2 linked regions of the Rhizobium sp. SSA_523 genome follow. The protein of the gene in region 1 interacts with the protein of each later gene in a pairwise test. Links are inferred from orthologs where the notes say so. Each region holds a gene or a part of one and is shown on either strand. Other genes may lie near its edges.

Region 1 (3,041 bases):
CCTGAACGCCGTCTTTGGTATCCAGAATTTCCCCCGCTGGGCACGCGTCGGCGGTTGGGGCGATCGCTACGAGGTCGTTGCCCTAACGGAAGGTGACAAAATCTGTGCCACCATCGGCGTCACCGTGATGGAGGGGTGGCTGGGCAGGCGCCAGCCCATGCCCGTCTTCCAACTGGGCGCCGTTGCCACCCGCCCGCAGGATCGCGGGCGCGGACTGGCGCGCCGGCTGCTGGAACATGTGCTGGCGGAGGCGGATCGTCACGGCACGCCGGTTTTGCTGTTCGCCAATCCCTCGGTGGTCGATTTCTATCCGCGTTTCGGGTTTCGACGCCTGATTCCGGATCGGCTGTTTCTACAACTTCGACCAGGCCCTGAAACGAAGAATGCCATCGGGCGCCGATTCGACCCGGAGACATTGCAGGACCGTGCCCTGCTCGCGATGTGGTGCGACAGAGCAGATGCCCATGGCGGAATCCTCGCGGTACGACCGGATGCCTCCATCCTTCTCTGGCATCTCATGAACACGAACGTGACCGCTTATGTTCTGCCGAAGGAAAGAGGGCTGGCTTTTGTCGAGGTGACGGACAGAGGCGTGATGCTCTGCGACTGTCTTTCGCGAGACGGAATGGGCCATCACGGCTTGCTGCAGGCGCTGGCAGCCCCGTATGGCGGCCGGATCGAGTTGGGTTTCGTGCCGGACGATCTCTTTAAAGAGGTTCCGGAAAACTGTCCCAAGGTTTTCCGGAACCTGCGTCAAGAGAATACACTAAGCGGACGAAGCGTTGGCGGGCCCACCATACACGACAGTCAGGGCGAGAACGGCTTGATCCGTCAGCCGTGGCCGGAGGCCTACATGTTCTGGCGAGGCCCTTCCCTGCCGGAGGGCATCCTGCATTTTCCCGCACTGATGATGACCTGAGGCTGTTCGAGGACGCGGTGCGCATCGACGATGCAGAGAGGGAATGCCAAAAATCCGAAGACGTTCGTTCCCCGGCGGCTGAATCGTTTTGCAGAAACGCCGCCGATGGAAATTATCGATTCGCTATTCGCTATTCGCTATTCGCTATTTTACCCGCCCAGCCCCTCAAACAACGCCGTCGAAAGATAGCGCTCGGCAAAGGAAGGAATGATAACAACGAGGTTTTTCCCCTCGTTTTCGGGGCGGGAGCCGATCTTGATGGCGGCGGCCAGCGCCGCACCGGAGGAAATGCCGACCGGCAGGCCCTCGAGCCGCGCCACGTGGCGGGCAGTTTCGATAGCCTCGCCGCTGGCAATCGTGACAACCTCGTCATAGATCGATCGGTCGAGGATCTTCGGGGCAAAGCCGGCGCCGATCCCCTGGATCTTGTGGGGTCCGGGTTCGCCGCCGGACAGGACCGGGGATTCCGCCGGTTCGACGGCGAAGATCTTCAAATCGGGCTTGCGCGCCTTCAAAACCTGACCGACGCCGGTGATCGTGCCGCCGGTGCCGATGCCGGCCACGAAGAGATCGATCTTTCCCTCGGTATCGTTCCAGATTTCCTCTGCCGTGGTCTTGCGGTGGATCTCCGGATTGGCTTCGTTCTCGAACTGCTGGGGGATCACCGAATCCGGCAGGCTGGCCGCCAGTTCTTCCGCCTTGGCAATGGCGCCTTTCATGCCCTTGGGCCCCTCGGTCAGGACCAGTTCGGCGCCAAGCAGGGCCAGCATCTTGCGCCGCTCCACAGACATGGTCTCCGGCATGGTCAGGATCAGCCTGTAGCCCTTCGCGGCAGCGGCGAAAGCCAGTGCAATGCCGGTATTGCCGGATGTCGGCTCGATCAAAGTGGTCTTGCCGGGCGCGATCTTGCCTTGCGCTTCCAGGCTTTCGATCATCGCCACGCCGATGCGGTCCTTCACCGAGGAGATCGGGTTGAAGAATTCGAGCTTGGCCAGAAGATGGGCCTTCACGCCTTTTTCCTTCGCCAGCTTGTCCAGGCGCACGATGGGCGTGTTGCCGATGGTCTCGACGATAGAGCCGTAGATCTTGCCGCGGCCTGGCTTGGCGGTGTCCGACATGTCCGAATTCTCCCAAATGCTGTTTCACACCTAGATTAGGATGTAATTGCCTGACCGGCGAGGGGTAGCATTGCGCCTGAGGCGTGGAATCAGGAAAAAACTACGCGAGTTTCGGCTGCTTCCGGGCGTCGCTTTGCCGTCTCCCATTTGCCCCAGGCGTCAGCGCGCCGCGATATAGGCGGCGGTGCCGGCCAGAATGCTGGCTGCCGAGCGGTTCAGGATCTGCAAGGTCCGCGGGCGTTTCAGCAGCAGCCGGGCGCGTGCCGCCAGCAGGATGTAAGGCAGGAGGACAGCCATCAGCACGGCGAATGTCACGCAGACCAGCACCAGATAGTCGCTGACGCCGATCTCGCGGATGGGCAGAAGAGTGGGCGCCAGGGCAAGGTAGAAGAGCATGGTCTTCGGGTTGCCGAGCGTTACCAGGAGGCCGGACAGGAAGGACAGAAAGACGCTCGGAACCTGTTCCGCTTCGATGCTCTGCGAAAGGAGTCCCGTGGTCCACAGCTTCCAGGCAATGAAGCAGAGATAAGCCGCCCCGGCATATTTGATGATCAGAAAAATGGTGCCGAATTGCTGCGCCACGAGCGCCAGCCCCAGGATGACGGCCGTCAGGTAGACGAGGTCGCCCAGAATGAGGCCAAGACCCATGAAGAAGGTCGGCCGGAACCCGGAACCGAGGGCGCGGGCAACGATAGCCGTCATGCCCGGCCCGGGTATGGCGGCTGCAATGAAAAGGGCGCCTGCATAGGCAATCAGCGATGTCAGTGTCATGCCGTCTCCTCCCTCGATCTTCGTTCAGCCTCGCCGAGTATCGTCAATTCCCAGCAACCGCCGTCAATTGCCGGCAATCGCCGTGCAAGGCCGTCAGGCGCTGTCAGATGCCCGTCGAACCGAAGCCGCCGGCACCGCGCCCGGTTTCGCTCACGGTTTCGGCCTCGGCAATGCGGGCCTGCACCACCGGCGCCAAGACCAGCTGTGCGATCCGCATGCCGCGTTCGACCACG
Region 2 (3,006 bases), 2.3 Mb from region 1 along the record:
GTTGAAAGTGTAGTGCCAAGACGGTGCGGCGGGTTAAAAAAATCGGCCCGTCCGCAACAGGCGGGTGGTTTCGAGACCGGATCGCCAGGGCCGGCCAGGACCAAAGCAGGGACGGACGGCATCGAACAGCACCCATGCCAGGGCCGGCAGGACCGGACATCAGCGTGGCGGATCGCAGAGCAGGGAAGCAGCAGGATGAACTTGAACACACCGAAATACTCGACCTTTACGCATCAAGGCCTCAACCTTGCCTATTTCGATGAGGGAACGGCGTCAGGCGATGCCATTCTGCTCATTCACGGCTTTGCCTCCACGGCGAATGTCAACTGGGTGCATCCCGGCTGGCTGAAGGTGCTGGGCGAGGCGGGCTACCGGGTGATCGCGCTCGACAATCGCGGCCATGGCGCAAGCGACAAGCCAGCCGATGCGGAGGCTTACCGGCCATGGATCATGGCCGAGGATGCCGTCGCCCTGCTCGATCACCTCGATCTGCCGAACGCGCATCTGATGGGCTATTCGATGGGTGCGCGCATCGCCACATTCGCAGCGCTCGCGCATCAGGAGCGTGTCCGCTCCCTCGTGCTGGGCGGCCTGGGGATCGGCATGACGGACGGCGTGGGCGACTGGGATCCGATCGCCGACGCCCTCCTGGCGCCCTCGCTCGACGCCGTGACGCATGAGCGCGGCCGGATGTTTCGCGCCTTTGCCGACCAGACCAGGAGTGATCGCCAGGCGCTTGCCGCCTGCATCCGCGGATCGCGCGATCTCGTAACGCGTGCCGATATGGCGCGCATCACCGTGCCGACCTTGATCGGCGTCGGCACCAGGGACGATATCGCCGGCTCTGCGCAGGAACTGGCAGCCTTGATGCCGAACGCGCAGGCGCTCGACATCCCCAATCGGGATCATATGCTGGCGGTGGGAGACCGGGTGTTCAAGGCTGCCGTGCTCGATTTCCTGGCCGGGCAGACCGCGGCGTGAGGCCGATGCGGATTTTCCGCGCGCATTGGAGTTTGCGCAAGTTTGTTCTATATAATGACGTCTCAGTCAAACGAGGGTTCTGCCATGGCGGCACGCACTGATATACGCGCCTCGGAGCCGGTGGCTTCCGTGGATCCGATCTGGGATACGCTGCGCGAAGAGGCCAAGGCAGGTGCGGAGCGGGATCCGCTGCTTGCGGCCTTCCTGTATTCCACGGTGCTCAACCATCGCTCGCTGGAAGATTGCGTGATCCATAGGATCTGCGAGCGGCTGGACCATCCGGATCTGCAGGCCGTGCTGCTGCGTCAGACCTTCGAGGAAATGCTGCGCGACTGGCCGGAATGGGGGACGATCCTGCGGGTCGACATCCAGGCCTATTACGATCGCGATCCCGCCTGCCTGCGCTTTCTGGAGCCGGTGCTCTACTTCAAGGGCTTTCATGCCATCCAGACACATCGGCTGGCGCATTGGCTGATGAAGCGGGACCGGCGCGATTTCGCCATGTATCTGCAAAGCCGGTCCTCCAGCGTCTTCCAGACCGATATCAATCCGGCGGCGCGCATCGGCCGCGGCGTCTTCCTCGATCATGCGACGGGTTTCGTCGTGGGCGAGACGGCGGTGATCGGCGACAATGTCTCGATCCTGCATGGCGTGACGCTCGGCGGGACCGGCAAGGAAGGCGCCGATCGCCATCCCAAGATCGGCAATGGCGTGTTGATCGGCGCCGGCGCCAAGATCCTCGGCAATATCGAAATCGGCCACTGCTCGCGCGTTGCGGCCGGTTCGGTCGTGTTGAAACCGGTGCCGGCCAAATCCACGGTCGCCGGCGTGCCGGCCAAGGTGGTTGGCGAAGCCGGTTGTTCTGAGCCCTCGCGCCTGATGGACCAGATGCTGCGCTCAGAGGATTGAGGCTTTGCCCTGGTGCGCCATGTTAGGTGTCGAGGGAGCGGAAAAAAGCTGGGCCTTGCGTCCTTTACTTTCGTGACCGACCCGTGCCAAAAGCCACCGCACTGCGAATCCTGACGGAGAAAACATCAGTGAAAGCCGAAGAAATCAAGAAACTGGACGCCTATTTCAAGCGGGTGTTCAATCCCTCGATGAACGTCAAGGCTCGCCCGCGCAAGGATGATTCCGCGGAAGTCTACGCCGGCGACGAGTTCCTGGGCGTCGTCTATGTCGACGACGAGGACGAAGACCGCTCCTACAATTTCTCGATGGCGATCCTCGACGTCGATCTGTGAGCGGCGGCGCATCGCGCAATCCATTCGGATCACATCACCAGAACGGGACCTGCGGGTCCCGTTTGCGTTTCGTCAGTTTTGCTTGCGGCGAATGGGTCTGATGGGCCCTTTGTTACCGATTCTTCACACGCTAAGGGCGATCCGCGCTTGACTTTCGCAGTGCAAAATCTCCTATTTGCAGTGCGAAGCAACCCCTCAGGAGGCGGAGAATGTTCAATTTCGATGAAGCCAACCGGAAGAGCAAGGAAGCGGTGGACGGCATGATGCGCGGTTACTCGGACCTGTTTAAGGGTTTCCAGGCCATCGCGACGGAGACGGGCGAATTCCAGAAGAAGTCGTTCCAGGGCATGATGTCCTACATGGAGCAACTGGCTTCGGCCCGCAGCATCGAGACCGTCTACGAAGTGCAGACGGCCTATGCCAGAACGTCCTACGAGACTTTCGTGGCCGAAGCCATGAAGCTCAGCGACATGTATGCGGATCTGGCAAAGAGCGCCTACAAGCCCGCCGAGGCTTCGCTGCAGAAGCCAGCGACGGCCATCGTTCCGGCCCAGGCAGCGGCCTGATCTCCGGCACAAGGCCGAGAGACAAGCGTCCGACATTTTTCGACCACGGTCCTGAACCGGCGGCACAAGCGGTGCTGCCGGTTCTTTTTTGTGCTTCGCCCCCGGCTGGGGCCTTGTTTTTCCTGTTCCAGGCAAGCCACGCAAGGAATAGTGATTGCGCCCTGCCGCAAGGGGCTTAAAATCCACGTTCAGCGAACTAAATAAAGGCATCTGATGTT

Evidence for each region. The genes of interacting proteins can lie anywhere in the genome.
Region 2: the proteins of cysK (region 1) and cysE interact in binary tests that used the Escherichia coli proteins (3 or more experiments, as listed by UniProt). The link is inferred for Rhizobium sp. SSA_523 from one-to-one orthologs.

The regions. Positions count from the first base shown.
Region 1 is NZ_CP129382.1:3,164,692-3,167,732, forward strand. The notes cover bases 54-3,022. They hold cysK (cysteine synthase A), read right to left. Parts: upstream 2,038-3,022; coding sequence 1,069-2,037; downstream 54-1,068. Other genes in these bases: QTJ18_RS23305 (GNAT family N-acetyltransferase), read left to right, coding at 54-919; QTJ18_RS23315 (LysE family translocator), read right to left, coding at 2,197-2,808; dut (dUTP diphosphatase), read right to left, coding at 2,912-3,022. In the rest of the region: more of QTJ18_RS23305, read left to right, coding at 1-53; more of dut, read right to left, coding at 3,023-3,041.
Region 2 is NZ_CP129382.1:816,211-819,216, forward strand. What follows is about bases 44-2,977. They hold cysE (serine O-acetyltransferase), read left to right. Parts: upstream 44-1,065; coding sequence 1,066-1,890; downstream 1,891-2,977. Other genes in these bases: QTJ18_RS12325 (alpha/beta fold hydrolase), read left to right, coding at 196-981; QTJ18_RS12335 (DUF3126 family protein), read left to right, coding at 2,019-2,222; QTJ18_RS12340 (phasin family protein), read left to right, coding at 2,432-2,788.